One region of the Lysinibacillus sp. BS3 genome, then DNA from elsewhere that is predicted to be linked to it. Evidence: riboswitches for the same ligand, from Rfam matches in the RefSeq annotation. Region 1 holds a riboswitch; each other region holds the start of a gene.

Region 1 (5,444 bases):
GGTGCAACAATATCCACAGATGGTCCGTAATTGGAGTAGCTTGATAGTTTGTTGCGTTCGTTTGTTGAACCAACACTAATGACACCTTCGAAAGAAGCGGGGAAGGAATATTCATCTGTCGATTCATTTCCTGCGGCCGCCACAATTGTAATCCCACTATCAATTGCCTTCTGAACGGCTTCCTTCATCAGGGGAGATTCACCATAGCCTCCTAGACTCATATTAATGACGTCAACGCCCTGCTCAATTGCATAAAGAATACCCTGTGCAATGATGAAATCATTAGCACCTTCTTTGCCGTTAAATACATCAATTGGCAGTAACTTTGCATTCGGATTAATCCCATGCCCACCTACGCCATTATCTTTTGCTGCGGCGATAATACCTGCCACATGTGTTCCGTGATCGCCTGAATAGGTAGTATTAGCAGGTGCTGCTGCATTATAGGGTGGGAGTACTTGTGACTTTAGATCGGGGTGTTTAAAATCTACACCAGAATCAATGACAGCAACTGTGACATCATGGTTGCCTGCTAATTCTAGTGCCTTATCCATTTGCAGTAAGTTTAAATGATACATCTCTTGTTTTTTAGGATCAGCTTCTTTATTAAAAGAATGATAGATGTAACTAGGAGATACACTTGATATTCCGTTTTGCTTTAAATAGTAAGAGACGGCTTTTTCGATCGATACGCCCTTATTTAGTTGTACAACATCATACCCTAATGAAGGAATGGAGCGGATGACCTTGGAGCCAATTTTTTTATGTACGTTTTTATCAAGACCTGAATGCTTGATAACAATTGTATCCTTACTCATCCATTTTTCTTCATTCTTCTCTGTTTGTTTCGCACTGTTTGCCAGCATGTTTTTCGCTTTATGCTGAGGTGCCTCAGCAAAGGCAGAAGCAGCAGGAACCATGAGTGCAGCAGATGCTACAACAGCGACTGATTTTTTATACCAACTTTTCAATTGTTATCTCTCCTTGGTGTTATAAATTAAATCTCGACTATATTAATACGGACAAAGATTAGAAAAGTTTCGTAATGGAGGAAAATTTTTCTTTGCTATTTTAACTTTTGGTAGGTATAACGAAAAAACCAAGCCTTGTTAAAAGCTTTAGATCTGTTCTATTAATTGTTGTAGCTCCTGCTTGGAACGAGGGATGTTGATATTTTCCTGCAATAGCTTCTTTTTTTGCAAAGCTATGACCATTTCAAAAATCCATGGACGTTCAAGATGCGCGCGATGTAACAATTCGTCTTCATAAAACAAGGTGATTGGATCACCGTTATAAATAATTCTTCCAGCCTCCATAACAATGATTAGATCTGCCCATTCATAGGCGAGAGGAACGTCATGGGTTGCTAGTAAAATGGTTCTCTCACCATCATCTAATTTGGCTAAGTATTGTAATACTTGTGTAGCATAATAATTATCAAGACCGGCTGTTGGTTCATCTAACAAAAGGACAGAGGGCTCCATCGCTAAAACACCTGCCATTGCTACACGTTTTTTCTGACCTACGCTTAAAAAATGAATGGGTTTATCAAGCAAATCTTCCACTTCGGTTTGCGCAACGGCCCATGCTATTTTTTCTTCCGTTTTTTCAGTAGACCAGCCGAGATTCAATGGTCCAAATGCTATATCTTGCTTGACGGTCCCTGAAAAAAGCTGATGATCTGCATTCTGAAAAACAATGCCGACTTTTTGGCGTAGGGCCTTTAAAGCTTTTCGACTATATTCCAGATCGTTGCCTTCGAATACAATCGTCCCAGCTGTAGGTTTTAAAATACCGTTAAGATGTTGAAATAAAGTCGATTTTCCTGCGCCATTATGCCCGAGTATGGCGATTTTTTTACCTTTTGGAATGTCTAATGTAATATCTGACAACGCCTTCGTACCATCCGCATAGGCATAAGATAATTGGTTGAGTTCAAAATAAAATGCTGTCATGTAAAATACCCTCCGTATACGATGAGGACTAGTAAAATAGCTGCCATGCCTAGCCAATTTTTCTTGCTATAAGAGCCCATCTCTTGCCAGTAGACGGCATCGCCTCCACGTGATTGCATGGCATTGTTGAGCTCTCGGCTACGCTGAAACATTTCCACAAATAATGCCACAATAAGCATGGAGACAGAGCGTAGCCATTGCATCGGTGAATGATAGCCAAGACGTGCTTGCTGGGCGAGATGTATATTTTGCATACTTTCTAAAAACATAAAAATAAAACGATAGGTTAGTTCGACGAGCTCCACTAATAAAGAGGGGAGTCGCCATTGTCGTAGCACATAACATATTCCTTGTACGGAAGTGGTTAGAATTAAAAAGTATAAACAACTAATGCTGCCAAGGACAATAAAGAACAGCTGTTGCGCTACTAACATACTTGCGTTCCCAATAAAGACAGTCCAATTCCTCCATGTAAACGACCAAATATGGGCAGGGAGTGTATTCGTTGATGATGTAAAGGAAAGTAAAATAGATACGAGACTTGTTAATAAGAAAAAGCCAGGTAGCAATAATAATTTGCCATAGTATGCAAGCGGAATTTTTGCACCTAAAATGATAAAAGCACTCATTACAAAAAATGTAATGAGTGAAAGTCGTTCATCTCTCATGATGAGCGTTATGAGAAGTAGTCCAAGTGAAAATATCATTTTTTCTAGCGGATGAACGGACGCTAGCTTATTCAGATAGGCATACTTATCAATGAGTAACATAATGGTTAACCTTCTTTGTGTTTGCCACGCATATAGCCGATGAAGTAGCCAATAAAGCCAGCTCCTATAGCTGCCTGTAGCACGAATAATAAGCTTTCGATTTCACCACTTGGTGGCTCCCATAGACTTTCAAACCATGGTTCATATTCCGCATTGATTTCCCCAATAGCGGCTTCTGCTTCTCCATCAGCACCACCAAATTCAGCACCTTTTTGTATGAACAAGGGAATGATGGCTAACAACACAACAATTGCTAATAACAATAAATTTTTTTTCATCTGTTAATGTGCCTCCTTTGTTGAGAAAACACGTAACGTTTTTAATTCGCTAACATTGTATTTTTTCAAGAAATTCATCACTATGACCGTTAAAATTCCTTCACTCACTGCTAAAGGAATTTGAGTTAAGGCAAAAATACCTGCAAACTTTGTAAAGGATGCCATAAAGCCTCCAACCTCTGAAGGAAAGGCTAGTGCTAGTTGTACAGAAGTCACAATGTATGTACCTAAATCACCAAGCATAGCTGCAAAGAATATGGCTAGTGAAAATGACAACCCTACTTTTTGAGCCCCTTTAAAGACAAAGTAAGCAATAAAAGGACCAACAATAGCCATAGAAAAGGCATTAGCCCCTAAAGTTGTAATTCCTCCATGAGCTAATAATAAAGATTGAAATAATAAAACGATTGTTCCAATTACACTCATTGCTAGAGGGCCAAAGAGTACTGTCCCAAGTCCTACACCAGTTGGGTGAGAGCAACTACCTGTAACAGAAGGGATTTTTAGGGCGGATAGCACAAAGGCAAAGGCTCCTGAAAGCCCCAAAAGCATTTTTGTTTCAGGATTTTCATCAATGGTTTTTCGAATAGAACGCAATCCTAGAATGATAAATGGGATAGAGATCACCCACCAAAAAATAGCCCATTCGATTGGTAAAAAACCTTCCATGATATGCATGGCAAAGGCACGTTTTGGCACGATTAAAAAGGCCAGTAAAAAATAACTAAGTTTCCACCATGATAATTTCAAAAAGCTTTCCTCCTAACTAATTAATAGATTTTTAGAATATTGCGTGCGTAATTAAAAAAAGCACTTCTCCACTGGTGGAAAAGTGCATAGCTAAAAAAGCAAATAACAGTCTCATCTGCTAAGCCGCACACCTATCCTCGTAGGTTGAAACGATCACTTATTTTTCGGCAGGTCTCCTGGCTCTAGCTCAATGCTTTATAGGTCTTCCCATCCGTTGGACAGTGACATATTCTATAAAGCTCCCTATTACAGTGGCGGGACCGCGCCGGACTCAAACCGGCTTCCCTTTTAAGCAAAATGACAAACACTTTGCACCGAAAAACATTCAAAATGTGAGATTTCACGACAAAGTGTAACATGAATTTCCATAAATATGCTATACCTTTTATAAAATTTTTAAAATTAAAGGTCAACGGTGAATATTCTGATAAAAGTTTGTGCGCAAATTATATAGATTTATATAAATTTCATATCTAGTTCCATTCAAAATTGATAAATTTGTCATAAATTTTTAAAGAAATATTGAAATTTTAAAATAATAAGATATGATAAAGACAGTTTTCTATTTAAAATTCTAATAAAAATTTCATATAAAACGTCAATAAGTGCTCGAATAGCTCGAGATAATAGGGAAATTGGTGAAAATCCAATACAGCCCCCGCTACTGTAATAGCTGATGAAATCGCAAAGCCACTGGTGCAAACTTGGGAAGGTGCGACAGTAAAATGAAGCTTAAGTCAGGAAACCTGCTTATTTGATTGTGCATGCAAACTTTTCGGAGGGAGAAGTTGAAGCGAAAGCGAGTACCTGTATTTCATTCTATTCGTTTTTATTTGGCTTCTACAAAACCTTTACTCTTCGTTATAGAGTAAAGGTTTTTCTTTTTCCAAAAAGCAAATGAGGGGAGACAGAAGATGACAACTTGGAATTTAGAGGGGATGAAAACACATCTCTTTATTTGCAATGGCAGTAGCTGCATGAAAAAGGATGGGGAGGAAATTACCTTAGCCATTCGAGATGAGATACAGCGGCAAGCACTCGATCAGGAAATACATACGACAAGAACGCGCTGTAATGGACGCTGCAAGGATGCTTGTGTGGTAATCGCTTATCCTCAAGGAAACTGGTATCGTGTGCCATCAACAGAGCATGCTAGAACACTAGTACAAGATTTACATCATGAATCCTTATACAACGAACATGTCTTTACACTTCGTGAAGGTACATTACAGCGTACTGCTCAAACAACTGCCATTAAAGGGATCGAAAAGGTGAAAGAGGGGTAACAACATGGCGCAAAAAGGAAAAATTTTCGTAGTAGGCTTTGGACCTGGAGATTTTAAGCATATTACGACACGTGCAGTAGAGGCTTTACAACAAAGTGATATGATTATAGGCTATAAAACCTATGTAGAGCTGATTCAAGATTTAGTAAGTGCAAAATCGATTGTTAGTACAGGCATGACAGAAGAAGTGTCGCGTGCACAGGAAGCCGTTCGTCAAGCCGAAGCAGGGAGCATCGTCTCAGTAATTTCGAGTGGTGATGCAGGCGTCTATGGCATGGCAGGATTAGTCTATGAGGTGTTAATTGAGCTAGGCTGGACAGAAGCAACAGGAATTGAAGTTGAAATTGTTCCTGGGATTTCTGCGATTAATTCATGCGCTAGCATACTTGGTGCACCTATTATGCA
Region 2 (5,444 bases), 1.5 Mb from region 1:
TTGTCGTGCTGCTAGTGTTTCTGCTCCTAAGTAAGTCGCATAATATAAAAAGATGATTTGGCAAAATTGATAAAGTACCTGTTCAAACGCAGATGGTAAACCAATGTTTAGTATTTTTCTCACATATTCCTTTGAATACTCAAAATAATATTGTAACTTTACGCGCACTTCCATTACCTGATACAGCAACCAGAAAAATACTAGGACGGCTAATCCGCGACTAATGACAGAGGAAATAGCCGCTCCTTTCACACCAAGCTCTGGTAAACCTAAATTCCCAAAAATAAGGCCGTAGTTTAGCACAACATGTAAGACGTTCATGCCAAGCGAAACGTACATAGTTTGTTTTGTCCAACCATGTACACGAATAATTGCAGCGAGTGCATTAATAATAGCCTGTAGGAAAATAAAACTCCCAATGATGGCTAAGTAACTTTGTGCATAGTGGAGTACTTCTCCCTGCAAGTTCATCATTGTCATTAAATGTCTCGCAAAGAAGAAAAATAAAATACTCATTAAAAGCCCAACGACCAAATTCATCGTGACCGCTAACGCCGAGATCTTGGCCGCTTCAAAAAAGCGTTTGGAGCCTAAATACTGAGAAACAACAATAGATGCACCATTGCCCACTACCTCCAGAATCAAGATGGCAATATGGATATATTGATTGGCTGCACCTACTCCTGATACAGCATTATCTGATAAAGCACTGAGCATAAAAGTATCGGCTAGTCCCATCAACATAAATAGAAAAACTTCTAAGAAGATTGGCCATGTTAAATGGAATAGACTTAACTTATTTGTCTCTTTAATTGTGTCTGCCAATACTTTCACTTCTCCTATTTTTTCTTAAAAATCTATTGTATCTTATCACAAATATTCAGACTGTAAAGAGATTTATAGGAAGACAGCGCTTCCACATAAAAAATCCCTTTCACATCGTGTGAAAGGGCTCATTTTTAAATTAAGCAATAAGATTGTAATTGCTCTCGTTTTTCAATTGTTAGGCCAAATTCCTGCTCTAAAAACCCAGTCTTAGAACCATAGCGACGATCCATCGCATCCAATGCTGCTTGTAAATAGTCTTCACGGGCGGACATTAATGCATAAAATTGCTGTAGTTCTTGCTCATTATACTGATGCTGAATAGCCTGAGCCATTCGTTCTACCATTGGACGTAAATGTATATTAGTATCTAAATAATCCTCCATGATAGTCTCCTCAGGTACATCTAAAGCTAGTAAAATAAGTGCTCCTCCAATACCCGTTCGGTCCTTACCAACTGCGCAATGATGTACAAGACCTAGATTATTAGGATTTTGAATCGTTTGCATTAACTCTTTAAATGAAAGATTGTTAAAAGGCATTTGTGCATAAAAATCCCGAAACATCTCAGGGCTTACCACTTTATAGAAATCTCTACCACCAGCATTGGTTGGCATTTCAAAACCATGATTACCCTTCGCTGGGATTTGTATATATTGAGCATGCGAGAACACTGGGTTAGGATTATGATACGCCTCATTGTTATCGCGATAATCAAAAATGGTTTTAATCCCTAACGTTTCAAATAGCTCTTTATCCGCCAGTGTCATTTTTCCAAGGGCAGCTGAGCGGTAAAATAAACCGTTCTTTACCCTACGCCCATCTTTTGTTTTATATCCACCCATGTCTCGGAAATTATAGACTGCTTCAAATGGAATTACCTTTGTCTCTAATTGCTCCAATCACTACACCTCCTAAGATTATCAAGCATACTTACTTTTATTTTAAAGAACAAACTACATTAATTCCAATTTTCACGCTAGGTAATAATTTAAACCACATAAAAAATGCTAGCTGAATGGCTGACAGCTAGCATGGAAACATTTCTTATTTAAATAACTCTGGGTACACAGCCTTCGCTACTAATTCTACAGCTTCACCAATACGCGGACCAGGTCGATTAGAGATATCTGTATCAATGGACAATACCGCTTTGTTTTGAATAGCTTTCACAGTATTCCAACCATCTCGTCCAAGAATTTCTCCTATTGGATCTTCTGTATAGTTTACTGTTGTTAAAATAACATCTGGATTTTTCGCAATAACATCTTCCTCATTCACTTTTGCCCAGCTATTCAAGTCAGAAAAAACATTATTAACATTAGCTGCATCTAATATTTCTTGCTGGAAAGTGCTAGAGCCTGCTGTATATATGTCTGGCTTAGGGCTAACCTCTAAATAAACATTTTTCGGCGTTTTTACATCCTTCACCTTCGTTTGTACTTCAGCAATTTTCGCTTTAATCTCTTCGTTTAATTTATTTCCTTTATCAGGAACATCCATCACAGCAGCAATTTGTTCGATATCTCCATAAACATCGTCGAAAGTAGTCGCAGATTGAATAACAAACACTTTAATTCCTGCGTCCTCAAGCGGCTTTAGGGCATCCTTATCACCTATTGTATAAGCAATGACAACATCTGGCTTTAACGCTATAATTCTTTCACTGTTAAAGTTCATAGTATCAGAGACACGTTCAATTTTTTGTGCTTCCTCTGGGTAAGTATCGTACTCAGTTGCTCCTACAATTTTATCGCCAACACCTAAAGCAAACAAAATTTCAGTATTACTTGGTTGTAAAGATACAACTGTTTTTGGTACTTCTTTAAACTCTATTTCCACTCCACGGTCATCTGTCACTTTATAGCTTGTTTTCTCTGCTTGTTGTGTATCTTGCGAAGCATCTTTATTTTTTGTATCTTCAGCAGTGCCACAGCCTGCTAATACCAGTGCAAGTAAGAGCACTGATAGCCATTGGAAATTAAATACTTTTTTCATTGTTATTCTCCTTTTTCTTTTTCATTGGGTAGGATTTACTAATAAACGGTATTTCCGCTATTCCAGCTTGCTGATTCATAAAAACAGCCATGACAAAACATACATTAGCTAATAAACCAAGGTAATCGAAAAGAATAGCTGGAACCTCTCGTTCTTCTGATACTTTGTGTAAAGTACGATATGATTTTTTTGCCTCACTGCGACAAAGATGTAAGGCTGCAGCAGCCTCTGTTCCTTGAGGTAAAACAAAACTTTGAATCTCTTCCTTCACATGGCGAACGTAAAAATCATAACGTTCACTTAACCAAGATAAATCCTCTTCAGTTACTGCTAATTTCCCACGTACTGAGCCATTCACATGATAAGCCATAGGTAACATAAGCAATAAATCCTCAGCAACAACTTGAACATCCTCTTTTTTTACCGCAGCTAATGCAACTCCTAGATGTGTTGTCAGACTATCTGTTCGAATTTCAAAATCGACCGTTGAAGCTTTCTCACGCATAAATGGATAACAAGAATAACGGGCATCTTTTTTCACTTGCTTCCCCCCTATTTTCTATAATGAAAAATTCTTATTTGAAAGGCATAAAAAAGTCGCTCCTTTTTGCAAAGGAACGACAAAAATAACATAATGAGCCATCAAACTGGACAAAGCCTATGTATTTGCCGTATATCCTCCTAGCTTCCGAGAAGTTTTTATACGTTCAAATAAAGGTCGGTCTCCTGGCTTGTACAGTTCGTCACATGAAACGAATGTGTTATAAAGGACCTTCCCATCTTCTTTGAGACAGTGGTAAATCTTTATAATGGCTGCACTTACAGTTGCGGAAACAGCTCCGGTTTTTCACCGGATTCCCGATTATGCTAATTAGCACCTTTATTCTGCAAGAATATTTCATTTGTAAAGCAGTTTATCATATATGCTTCAGAAAAAATAGCTGTACACAGTTTTAAAATATAGCATTATTTCTACTTGAAGAGAAAACCCTAACAAATTTTTACATTATTAAGAAATTTACTATAATAGTGTTTCAATTGCTTTTTCAATATCGAGCTGTGAATCTGTTGGTTCAAAGCGTGCGACGGTCTTACCATTAGCATCTACTAGAAATTTTGTAAAGTTCCAGCGAATATTACGACCATCTAAAAAGCTTGGGGCAAGTTGAACAATTGCTTCTGCCAACATTTTCTCCTGCATACTTGCCTTCCCAAACTCTCGGTAATCCACTTCATGCTTTAAATAATTAAAGAGTGGATGGGTAGCCTCTCCATTTACCTGTACAAGCTCAAAAATCGGGAATGTGACCCCATAGTTTACCTTGCATAGATGCTTAGTTTCCTCCCCATCTTCAGGATTTTGATGGCCAAATTGATCACAAGGGAATCCAAGAACTACAAAATTCTCTTTTCCATATCTATCATACATTTTCTGTAAGTCTTCAAATTGATATGTAAATCGGCATTGGTTTGCCGTGTTAACAATTAACATTGTTTTTCCACGATATGTTTCCATCGATAAAATTTCGCCATTAGGCTTCCGAACTAGATAATTATAAATGCTCATGCATAATCCCCTTTTTTCATTCATTATAGTTGACTATTCTATCGTTCATCAAAGAATTTGCACAAAAAAACACCACCTCGCTACTTTGAACGGATGGCTGACTTATACTTCTTTTTATATTTAGCATCTTGTTCTTCATTAATTAAACGATGGGCAATATCTAATAATTTCGAGTCATTTGTTTGATCATATAACTTTTTAAATGACATTATAATATCCTGACGAATAAGAGATGGCTGTTTTTCATCTATACATGTTTGAAATCTTTTAGCTAGATACGATACAACCAAATCTCTTTGTACTGGACCCGCCTGTCCAATTTTCCAAATTGCTTGTAATGCATGCCTTGCCGTAGCAGATTGTTCATCGTAAGTCACAGCCCAAATCTTTAAAAAATCCTCCAAGACCCTTTCTTCTGGATCACTTTTTGCAGCTAAAGCGCATAAAATTTGTGCAGCACGTGCACGAGAATAACCATTATTGTATGTAAGAGCTTTTATTAGCTGTTCCCAAACTGCATATGTCCAATCTACGGGTTCTTGCATAATTTTTATTAATTCCTCGTAAGATTCATATTGAATATCGCGATCATGCTCTGTTAGATTACTAAAAAGTTGCAAAATCTCTTTTTCCATAATTCATCCCTACCTTTATTGTTTCAGAACGTAATAAAATTTGATTTATGGTACACTTAACTTAATTTTTTTCGCAAAGAAGGTGAGTTTATGAATAAATTTAATGCTAGGAAATTGATTTTTCGGTTGATTGTGATAATATCACTACTTCTAGCTGCCTATTTTGTTATCCCAGTGTCCATGCCTTTAATACTTGCTGGGATTAGTGCATTTTTCTTAGAACCAATTGTCATGTTCTTTAAACGGAAATGGAAAATGTCACGGAAAATAGCAGTTGCTTTTATTTACATAGTGAGTGTTATTGTTATATCTATTATTTGTTATCTTTCTATTACACAAATAATGACACAAATAATTTTACTATCTAAGCAAGCTCCCTATTATATTTCCAAGCTATCAGATATGTGGCTTCATATGCA
Region 3 (5,444 bases), 2.3 Mb from region 1:
GATATCGGAGGTTTGGGTTAATGATGGCTATAAAAAAACGATTGAAGAGACATATAATACTGGGATTGTAGGCTATGTACACAAGCATATTCCGCAGCTAGGACACAAGGGGAATTATGTTTATAGCTTTGCACAAGGTTATTTGCTATCACATGCAGAGCCCGGTTTTTATTGTCCAGTAACATTGACAATGGCAACTGCCTATCTATTAGATCATTATGCAGATGAAGAGGTAAAGCAGCGTTTTTTACCACATGTGTGTGCAACAGGTGACACAGATTTATATGAAGGTGCGACCTTTTTAACAGAACGTCAAGGGGGCTCTGACGTAGGTGCAAATGTGGTGGAGGCGAGAAAGGATGGCACTGCTTATCGTCTATATGGTGAAAAATATTTTGCATCCAATGCGGGCATGTGTGGTGTAGCGATGGTATTAGCACGACTAGAAGGTGCGCCAGCAGGTTCCAAAGGCTTAACATTGTTTGCAGTTCCTTGGCGCAAAGAAGATGGAACAACAAATCATTTACGTATTCGCCGACTGAAAGATAAGCTAGGCGTTCGGGCAGTTCCCTCTGGTGAGGTAGAATTTGATGGTGCACTTGCCTATGTTGTAGGGGAGCAAAATAAAGGGATTTATTATATGCTAGAAGCACTAAATCTCTCTAGAATTTGTAATGCAGTCGCTTCAATTGGTATTATGCGTCGCGGCTTCTTAGAGGCAAAACATTATGTAAGCAATCGACATGCATTTGGCAAGCCCTTAACACAGTACCCTATGATTCAGGATACTTTAGGGAAATTTGCAGCTAAGTTGCACGTGGAAGTAGCGACAGTTTTTGATCTTATCCAATTATACGATAAAGTGACAAGTGGACAGGGAACTCAGCAAGATCTTATTATGAATCGTTTATATATTGCCATTATGAAAAAGGAAACAGCAGAGCAAGCTGTTCATTATGCTAGTGAGGCAATTGAATTACACGGAGGTAATGGCTATATAGAAGACTTTGTAACGCCCCGCTTATTAAGAGACGCCCAAGTGTTAACGGTGTGGGAGGGTACGGCTAATATTTTGGCCTTAGAACTCATTCGTTTAGTAGATAAGTTTCATGCTCATGAACTGTTTGTACAGGAGATGGAGGAACGATTAGACAAATTAGCTGACAGCTCACTAGTACAAATCGTTAAAGAACAATTGGCGAATATGTCTGTGAAACTGCAAATTTTTAGCGCTTTAGACGAGGCAACGAAAACTTTTGAAGCTAAGGGTATGGCGGAAAAAATGGCTCACCTTTATGAAAGTGTCATAGCGGTTGAGTGGGCACATAAATTTGGTGGGAAATATGAAAAACTAGCGGACGTTTATTTAGAACAGACATGGTCATTAAGAGAAATGGGTGCTCAAATGAAAACAGTCCAATACTTTTCTGAAATTGTATAATGGCCGGGGAGTCGTCTTGAATGGAGGCGACTTTTTTCATTTTCATGTATAATGAAATCAACTGAATATTATAAAGGTTCTTTACTTAAGTAAAGTGAAAAGGGAAATCGGTGTAATTCCGATGCGGTCCCGCCACTGTAAGTGTGAGTTTTTTCAAATGATGCCACTGAAGATTTCGGGAAGGCTTGAAAAATCGCAAGTAGCACTAGCCAGGAGACCTGCCTTTATAACGACATGACAACCTACGAGGATAGGGTGGTGGATTTTGTATCAGTTTTTTTGGTGCGATTTTGCCCCCTCATCGATCAAAGATGAGGGGTTTTATTTTGATGTAGAATAAAGCGAAATGTCGCACGGATCAACGAAGGAGGATTCACATGAAGAAATTTTGGAAAATAGGATTATCAGCATTTTTAGCAGTAGGCTTGCTAGCTGCTTGTGGGCAGGAAGCAAAAGATAACAAGCCATCTAACGAGCAGCAAACACAGCAAGAAACAGCACAGGTGGATGAAGCAACATTCCCAATGACGATAACAGATGCCCTTGGTAAGGACATTACACTTGAAGCACCTCCTGAGAAAATTGTTTCACTTATTCCAAGTAATACTGAAATCCTTTTTGGACTAGGTTTAAATGATGAAATAGTTGGTGTTACGGACAACGACGATTATCCGCCAGAGGCAACTGAGAAGGATAAGGTTGGCGGTATGGAATACGATATTGAAAAAATTATTGCCTTAAAACCAGATATCGTTTTTTCACACGAATCTAGCATGTCTCTTTCAGAAGAGGCTATTGCACAGCTTGAATCAGCAGGTTTGAAAGTATTTGTTGTAAAAAATGCACAAGACTTTAATGAAACATATACAACAATTGAGCAACTTGGACGTGCTACAGGGAAATTACCAGAGGCAGAAAAAATTGTTGCGAATATGAAGGCAAAAGTAGAAGAAGTTTTGTCTAAAGTCAAGGATGTTGAACCCAAAAAAGTGTTAGTTGAAGCATCAGATGAGCCAGATATTTATACAGCTGGCAATGGCACATTTATGAACGCTATGCTTGAAATGATCAATGCAGAGAATGTAGCTGTAGATGGCGATAATTGGTATAAAATTGATGCAGAACAAATTATCGCAAAAAATCCAGATGTCATCGTGGTGACATATCATTATGTACCAGATATTTTAACGAAAATACCAAAACGTGCGGGCTTTGATACGATTAATGCCGTAAAAAATAATGCGATTGTGCAGGTAGATGAAAGTACAACAAGTCGTCAAGGGCCACGTTTAGCAGAAGGTCTAGAAGAATTAGCAAAAGCGATCTATCCTGAGGTATTTAAGTGAAAAAAATAGCACTAGCCTATACACTAACATGTACGCTTCTTCTTATTAGCATCTGGTGTGGCGTAGCGATAGGCTCAGTTCATATTCCACTAGAAGTATTGTGGAATGAGGCGGTTGATGAAACAGCCGCCAATATCTTTTGGAAAATTCGTTTGCCTCGCGTGTTATTAGCGGGACTAGTAGGCGCATCTCTAGCTATTGCTGGAGCAGCTTTCCAAGGTTTATTAAAAAATCCATTAGCAGATCCATATACACTAGGGGTTTCATCAGGGGCTTCTGTTGGTGCTGTTTTAACGATCTTTTTTAGTATTTCTATACCTGTTGTCGGTTTGTATGCGCTGCCAATCTTCAGTATGATTGGTGCTATCATTACGATGGTAGTTGTTATGAGCTTTGCTAGACTCGTAGACCGCTCATTAAAAATGGAAACGTTGATATTAACAGGTGTTATTTTTAGTTCTTTTTTAGGTTCCCTTATTTCATTAATGATTGCCTTATCTGGTGAAGAATTACGTCAGGTAATAGGCTGGCTACTTGGTTCTGTTTCGATGCGTGGTTGGCCATATGTCCAAATGATCATTCCATTTGTGATTGTAGGTTCAATAATGCTATGGACACAAAGACGAGAATTAAATGTCTTGTTGTATGGTGAAGAGCGAGCAAAACATTTAGGTGTTAATGTAAAGCGCAGTAAATATTTGATATTAGCAGGTGGCTCCATGTTAACTGGAGCGGCTGTAGCGGTTTCTGGCACAATTGGCTTTGTAGGATTAGTGGTGCCGCATATGACAAGGATGATTTGGGGTTCTGATCATCGCCACTTATTACCATTATCTTTTTTCAATGGTGCAACATTACTCATTATTTGCGACTTAGTAGCACGAACAATCATTGTGCCAAGAGAGCTACCAATTGGTGTTATTACGGCATTTATTGGAGCACCTGTTTTCTCCTATATTTTTTATAAGCAGCGAAGAAGCAAGGGGGTACGGGCATGATTGTTGTTGAACATCTATCAGGTGGCTATGAAGATGTACCAATCGTCAGGGACATTAGTTTTACTGTTGAAAAAGGAAAAATTCTTGGCATTCTAGGGCCGAATGGTAGCGGGAAATCCACATTATTAAAAGTAGTGAGTGGTATTTTACCAGCTACTGCTGGAACCATTTTGATTGATGGACAGAATATTCTTTCTTATAATGCTCGTGCTTTGGCGAAAAAAATGGCTGTATTACCACAGCTTCATGCAAATGCTTTCTCAAACAGTGTGAGAGAGGCAGTTTCACTGGGGCGCTACCCACACCAAACAGGCTTTTTCTCGAGTTGGTCCGAACAGGATGAACAGGCTGTGCAACATGCTATGCTACAAACAGGTGTAAAGCGATATGAGGATACACCAATGGAATTTTTATCTGGTGGTGAACAACAAAGAGTTTTTGTTGCACAGGCATTAGCTCAAACAGCTGAAATCTTACTGCTGGATGAACCAACGAATCATCTTGATATTGCCCACCAACGTCAAATTTTAGATATGGTGCGGAAGGAAGCCATGGAGTGTGGTTTAACAGTCGTTATGGTACTACACGATATGAATTTAGCCTCTCTTTATTGTGATGAATTATTGCTGATGGAAAGCGGACAAATGAGAGCACTTGGTGCACCACATGAAGTATTAATTGCCTCCCAAATTGAAGAAGTTTATCAAGCACGGGTGACTACATATGCTCACCCTGAACTACCAAAACCTCAAATTACAATGATGCCCGCAGCTACAGACTATCAGCAGCGAGCTGTCATCAAAAAAGAGCACTTTACGATAACTGAACAATATATCCAACTTCAATCAGAGCTTCCTCTGAAGACCGTATCTTCTGCAGTTCATAACCCAGGTATTGGCTGGCATAATTGCTTATTAAATCGCTCAGTTCCTGGTGATTATGTCATTAGCGATGTGAAAAGAGAAGTTAAAGAATTTTTGAAAAGGGAAAATTTTTCATTTACAAATACTGTTGTTATGCTTACAGCAGTACCAACAGCTCTAGTGGCCATCAATGAATTTTCAGCACCTTTTGGCAGTATAATCGTAGCTGTAACAGCTGGCGTAGGCAATGCAGTTGATGTATCTCGAGTACACGAAAGACAAGATGATCCATATATTGGTACTATTAATACATGGGTTATCGTTAATGGTTGTTTATCGGAAGAGGCATTTTTTCAGGCATTGATGACAGCAACTGAGGCAAAAACAAAGGCGTTGCAATCAGAAAATATTCGTGATGAGCGGAGTGGAACAATTGCAACAGGTACTGCTACAGATAGTCTGTTAATTGCTGCAACTCAAAAAGGAGAAGAAATGCTGTATGGTGGCCCAATTACGGAAGTTGGTAAAATGATTGCAAAGGGTGTCTATGAAACAACAGTTCATGCGATTAGGAATTATAAAAACCAGTTTTAGGAGATGAGAGAAATGAAGCTTTACACGAAAACAGGCGATACGGGGAAAACAAGTCTTATTGGAGGACGGGTTGATAAAGATAGTTTACGTGTGGAAACATATGGGGCAATTGATGAATTAAATTCCTTTATTGGGAAGGCCGTAAGTGAATTAGATCAAGCGCTTTTCAAGGATATTTTAACAGACCTAGAGACAATTCAGC
Region 4 (5,444 bases), 440 kb from region 1:
AGCAGGCGATAGTTCTTCTTCAGTTTTATTGATATATTGGTCAAAATAGCTACCTGATGCATAATCACTGTCCTCAAATCGGTAGAAGGTTGCAGCTTTTTCTTTCGCCATTTCCATCGAAGATTTCAGAGAATAATAGTTCATCGCTTCCATAAAGTGATCCATGAAATCAATGGAATCTTTTGAGCCGTACAGGATGCCTTCTGTCACGAGATGCCCATGGAGGTTCATACAGCCAAGCCCTACTGAATGCATTAATTGATTGGCTTTTGCAACAGACGGTACATTCTTAATGTGCGTCATTTGCGATACATTCGTTAATAGGTGCATGGCTGTATCGACTAATGCGCCGAAATCATTGACTTTACTTGCTGCATGGATATCGATGGAACCTAAGTTACACGATACATCTAATCCATAGTCATTTGGTTGATCCTGGTCCGTAATGATACTTGTCTCTTGTACTTGTAAGATTTCTGTACATAAATTGGACATTTTGACACGTCCAATATTTTTTAAAGGATGTACCTTATTGACATTATCATCAAAGATTTCAAACGGATAGCCTGATTCAAATTGTGCTTTTTTCACCTCTGTGTAAAGCTTACGTGCATTTAAACGTTTAATTTTACGAATTTTAGGGTTATCAAGTAGCTCGTAGTACATGTCTGAAATGGAAATTTCAGACATACGTTTGCCATATTCTTTAAAAATATCATATGGGCTAAACAAAACGATATCCTTATCACGTTTCATCAGTTCGAAGAAAATACTAGGTATAATAATCCCTGTTGAAAGGGTAGCGAGGCGAATTTTATCATCAGCATTTGGTTTTTTTGATGAAATGAAATTTTCTATGTCTGCATGGAAAATATTTAGATAGACAACACCTGAGCCATTTCGTTGCCCTAACTGATTAGAATAACTGAAAGAATTTTCTAACAGTTTCGCTACTGGGATGACACCACTTGCACGATTTAATATCTCTTTAATTGGATCACCTAATGGACGTAAATCTGTTAAGTTGACCCCAACTCCACCACCAAGGCGTGATAGCTCTAAACAATAGCCAATATTTTCAGCAATACTATTCATGGAGTCATCCATTGATAATTTAAAGCAGCTTACTAATTCACCACGTGCTTTCTTGCCACTATTCAATGCAGTTGGTGTGGCAGGTTGATAGGCTTCCATCATCGCTTCGACAGAACGTTCTGCTAAAGCTGTGTTGCCTTGAGCTAAATACAAAGCAATAATAACAATACGATCCTCATATTTTTCTAAAATCTCTTCGCCGTCACGACTTTTCATAGCATAGCTATCATAAAACTTGCTGGCGCTCATAAAGGATGGGAAACGGAAATTATAATCATAGGCTTTTTTATACAACTTCTTAATAAATTCCATTTCGTACATGTCGATAAATGCTTTCTCATAGTAGCCCTCATCAACTAAATAGCGGATTTTTTCCTCAATATCTATAAAATAACGCAAACGTACGTTGACATACTCTAAAAAGTAGCGGCGCGTAGCTTCACGATCTTTTTCTAACTCAAGTAATCCAGTTGTACTATAACGATTCAGTACGTCATTATTAAGCTTTAAATAGGTTTTCATCTCATTACCCTCGTTTCATAAAACGTTTGTATTGCTTCATAATCTGTTTGATTGCCTCGTAAATCTAATTTCCTTACTAAGGGTACATGATAGGTAGTAGCAATTTTCTCACCAGCAGCGCCAAATACATGATGGCCAAAGTTACTATTGCCACTGGCAACTACTCCTTTACAAAAATCTCTGTTTTTTTCTAAAAAGCGTTGCACCTTCGCTGGAATGTCACCTAAACCATCTGTGTAGGTAATTAAAAGATACGGCTTATTCAGTCGCAATTCTTCAGAGAGCTCGATAGCTTCTGCCTTTAATTTGGATACAACATTTCGGACATTGCCTGTACGACTTGCATAAACGATCATAGGGTAATCAACTCAATTTGAGAAACAATTTCCTGAACATCTCCTATAAAGGTTTCATTCATTTCTAAAACAGGCACACTTAAAAAACCTGCATCTATAATGGTTTGCTTAGCTTGTTCATCGTGATCAATGTTAACAATTTCTGCTTCAAGTCCTGCACGTTGTAATTCAGATTTTACCCACAGGCATTTTGGACAAATTGTTTTCGTATAAAGTTTCATAGAAATCCCTCTTTTCATAAAATAAAAAGGCTATCTCTTTAAGAGAGATAGCTAAAATGGAAACGTTAACATACTAAAAATACCGACGTTCCCATCTCTTAATCCCCGAAGAAATGATTAATTTGTTTTATAAAGGCAGGTCTCCTGGCTTTGCTTCATTCTCTGATTTCCTTCCCATGCGCATGCACAGTGGATGCTATCATCGTCAGCTTAACAGTTGCGGGGACAGCGTCGGAATTGTACCGAACTTCCCTTTTAAACTACATATAGTAGTACCTTAGTAAAACGAACACAATATATTGTTGTTGTTCAATAGTTTTAAGTTTACCATCCTTCAAATGAAAAGTAAATCTAGATTCTAAACTTCTTTATTTTTGGATTATTCAGTATTTTTAATTATGTAGTTCCAAATAGATTACCACTAATCACTTATACCCAAATCAAAAATCTATTTTTAACGATGTACGTGATTTTCTATTAAAATGGATCTAGAATTCTAATTTGAGTTTAAAGAAATCTTCTATTTTATGTACCATTGAAAAATAGTTGTCTCTATCGTAAGTCCTGAAATAATGATCATCTCTTACCCATTTCAAATGATGCTCATTACATTAATAAAGAGCATGCTTTTATCATAACATGCTCTTACCATTCTATCATTGGGATTATAGTCTAACCTTAACCTCAGTCCCGTCCTGAGCTTTGACATCGACTAGCACAAGTCCTTTATAATTTTGTAGTTCCTTGATAATCGGCTTTAACATTTCTTTGTCGATGAGGGGAAAGGTAAAGTCTATTTTCTTTTTATCGAAGTATGCCTTTGTCCACTTATTGGCTTGTTGCTGAATCCATTTAGAAGTTAAAATGGAGAGGACAATGGTTAGCACAGTATAGGGAACAGGGACGGTAAAGCGAACGTCTTTTGCTTTCACTTTTACATGCATCATTCGTCGCCTCTACTCAATGAAGACTGCAACGGAATCTCCGTTTGCTGATTTTATATCTACAATTTGTCCATCTAGTTCATTTTCAATTGCTTCAAGAAGAAGATTGATGTCGATATCTTTTACGTATTTTTCAGATTGCGGAATACTTGCAGCGATGCTGTGTCCTGCCATCAATACGGCTTTGACAAGTTTAATTGGTAAATTTACCGTGACATTATCATTTTCGGTGGATACAACACGGACCTTTAACGTTTTATCTAAATACTTTGTTTTTTCCACAAATTTATTCTCTGATTCTTCTTTCTGTTGTAGCACTTGAATCAGCTCTGATCCTTTATCCGCATCAATTTTGCCCTCTTGAATCATCGTTAACACTTTTGTAATTTCCTCTTTCATGGTCGTTCCTCCCTATTCGTCTTTTAAGAGCTTTATGGCTTCATCTGTTGTGATTTCGCCATTTTCAAGCATGCTTACAATTTTTTTCTCATCTACTTCATTTTTCTTCTTTTGAGCATAGCCAAGGGATGAAATAATATCATTTAGCTTGCCTCGAACTGTTGGATACGAAACCCCCAGTTCCTTTTCAACCTCTTTAATATTTCCTCGGCAGGTTAAAAATACTTCCACAAAATGAAGCTGATCCTGTGATAAGGATGCTAGCTTCGACAATTCAAACTCATTTTCAATGGTCGTGTGACAATGAGAACACTGTAACTTCGTAATTTTTAATGTTTTACTGCAGACAGGACAATTTGTGATTACTTGATAAGCCATAGTGAACTCCTTCCTTTAAGTTAAGCTGATTATATAATAAAGAAATTAAAGATGTAAATAATAAAATTAATAATTTTAATTAAAAAATAAATAAAATTAATATCTTGATTAATTTTATTTATTTTTGTTTCTATATTGCTTTAAAAATTAAGAAAACGCCATTTTTAATTTCTCAAAATGGCGTTTCTGTTTAATTGGGTCTATCCTTCTTTTTTCTTTCCCGCGGGTGTGATGGCAAAATTGCATTGTATAACGCTTGTGAAGCGGGGTGCTGATATGTCCCATCCTTGCCTATCTCCTCCACTAGCTGACCATGCTGCATCACAAGGATGCGATCTGACATAAAACGTGTGGCCTGTAAATCATGTGAAATGAATAGATAAGCAAGCTGTAGCTCTTTTTGAAGTCTTTGCAGTAGCTCTATAATCGTCTTTTGCAAAATCATATCAAGACTACTAATGGCCTCATCTAAAACAATCAGTTTCGGCTTTAATGCAAGAGCTCTAGCAATGTTGACTCGTTGCTGCTGTCCCCCACTTAGCTGTGAGGAATAGTTTTGAGCCATTGCCCACTCTAACTCTACACAGTCTAGTAATTCCCTTACTTTCTGTTGTCGCTCTGCTTTGCTAAAATGCTCGAAATTCAAAAACGGTTCTTCGAGTATTTCGAAAATCGTCTGTTTTGGATTAAATGAATGATAACTATTTTGAAAAACAGCCTGTAAATTTCTTCGTATCATTTTTTTCTCTTTGCTGGGTGCTTCGTATAAATTGACACCTTGAAAGATCAGCTCTCCGTTTGTTGGTCGTTCAATCCCTAAAATAATGCGCCCTAATGTGCTTTTTCCAGAACCACTTTGACCGACGATGCCAAGACATTCTCCTTCCTGAAGTGAAAATGTCACATTCTCTAATACAGGGGCTTCCTGTCCTCGTTTGAATAGAAATGGTCTTTGCGCATAGTATTTCTCAATATTTTTTACTTCTAGTAGCGTCATTTTATCACCTCATAGCATTCTCGCTTGTAAAAGTTTCTTGGTATAGGGATGCTGAGGCGCATCAAAAAAATCAAAAACATTTGCTTGCTCAACGATTTCTCCTTGATACATCACAGCCACATCGTCCGCAAGCTCAGCAATGACACCTAAATCATGCGTGACAAGGAGTATGGTAGCATCTGTTTCTGAGCGAATTTGATTAAATAGTGTTAATACTTGTTTCTGATTGATGGTATCCAGAGCAGTCGTAGGCTCGTCTGCGATGTAGAGGGAGGCCTGTATCGCCATTGACAGAGCAATCATCACTCGCTGTAGCATGCCTCCACTTAACTGGAAAGGATAGTAGGACAAGAGCTGCTCTGGCTGAGGTAAATGAACTTTTTTCAAAGCATCAAGGGCGATCTGTCTCATTTCTTTTTTTGTAAGCTTAAAGTGTGCTTTTAATGTTTCTCGAAAATGACTTTCAATCGTTTGAATATGATCAAATGCAGCGGATGGGTTTTGCAAAATCATCGAAAGATGTCTGCCACGA

The links. Region 1 has a riboswitch for cobalamin ahead of AAJG31_RS23090 (energy-coupling factor ABC transporter permease). Riboswitches for the same ligand answer to the same signal wherever they lie in the genome.
Region 2: another riboswitch for cobalamin. It lies ahead of AAJG31_RS15485 (hypothetical protein); the one in region 1 lies ahead of AAJG31_RS23090 (energy-coupling factor ABC transporter permease).
Region 3: another riboswitch for cobalamin. It lies ahead of AAJG31_RS10865 (ABC transporter substrate-binding protein); the one in region 1 lies ahead of AAJG31_RS23090 (energy-coupling factor ABC transporter permease).
Region 4: another riboswitch for cobalamin. It lies ahead of AAJG31_RS01825 (glutaredoxin); the one in region 1 lies ahead of AAJG31_RS23090 (energy-coupling factor ABC transporter permease).

Annotation. Positions count from the first base shown of each region.
Region 1 covers NZ_CP154860.1:4,617,304-4,622,747, forward strand. Annotated here, with positions in the region: gene AAJG31_RS23070 (S8 family serine peptidase) at 1-971, opposite strand, end outside; gene AAJG31_RS23075 (ATP-binding cassette domain-containing protein) at 1,119-1,955, opposite strand; gene cbiQ (cobalt ECF transporter T component CbiQ) at 1,952-2,725, opposite strand; gene AAJG31_RS23085 (energy-coupling factor ABC transporter substrate-binding protein) at 2,731-3,003, opposite strand; gene AAJG31_RS23090 (energy-coupling factor ABC transporter permease) at 3,007-3,753, opposite strand; cobalamin riboswitch at 3,902-4,087, opposite strand; cobalamin riboswitch at 4,340-4,522, shown strand; gene AAJG31_RS23095 ((2Fe-2S) ferredoxin domain-containing protein) at 4,668-5,039, shown strand; gene cobJ (precorrin-3B C(17)-methyltransferase) at 5,044-5,444, shown strand, end outside.
Region 2 covers NZ_CP154860.1:3,134,482-3,139,925, reverse strand. Annotated here, with positions in the region: gene AAJG31_RS15500 (MATE family efflux transporter) at 1-825, opposite strand, end outside; gene AAJG31_RS15495 (tyrosine-protein phosphatase) at 960-1,727, opposite strand; gene AAJG31_RS15490 (cobalamin-binding protein) at 1,873-2,823, opposite strand; gene AAJG31_RS15485 (hypothetical protein) at 2,807-3,364, opposite strand; cobalamin riboswitch at 3,522-3,720, opposite strand; gene AAJG31_RS15480 (glutathione peroxidase) at 3,845-4,390, opposite strand; gene AAJG31_RS15475 (hypothetical protein) at 4,471-5,025, opposite strand; gene ytvI (sporulation integral membrane protein YtvI) at 5,116-5,444, shown strand, end outside.
Region 3 covers NZ_CP154860.1:2,169,728-2,175,171, reverse strand. Annotated here, with positions in the region: gene AAJG31_RS10870 (acyl-CoA dehydrogenase family protein) at 1-1,441, shown strand, start outside; cobalamin riboswitch at 1,499-1,682, shown strand; gene AAJG31_RS10865 (ABC transporter substrate-binding protein) at 1,819-2,787, shown strand; gene AAJG31_RS10860 (iron ABC transporter permease) at 2,784-3,785, shown strand; gene AAJG31_RS10855 (adenosylcobinamide amidohydrolase) at 3,782-5,242, shown strand; gene AAJG31_RS10850 (cob(I)yrinic acid a,c-diamide adenosyltransferase) at 5,255-5,444, shown strand, end outside.
Region 4 covers NZ_CP154860.1:345,206-350,649, forward strand. Annotated here, with positions in the region: gene nrdE (class 1b ribonucleoside-diphosphate reductase subunit alpha) at 1-1,617, opposite strand, end outside; gene nrdI (class Ib ribonucleoside-diphosphate reductase assembly flavoprotein NrdI) at 1,614-1,973, opposite strand; gene AAJG31_RS01825 (glutaredoxin) at 1,970-2,194, opposite strand; cobalamin riboswitch at 2,311-2,489, opposite strand; gene AAJG31_RS01830 (hypothetical protein) at 2,860-3,141, opposite strand; gene AAJG31_RS01835 (hypothetical protein) at 3,151-3,537, opposite strand; gene AAJG31_RS01840 (DUF2089 domain-containing protein) at 3,550-3,915, opposite strand; gene AAJG31_RS01845 (ATP-binding cassette domain-containing protein) at 4,106-4,912, opposite strand; gene AAJG31_RS01850 (ABC transporter ATP-binding protein) at 4,922-5,444, opposite strand, start outside.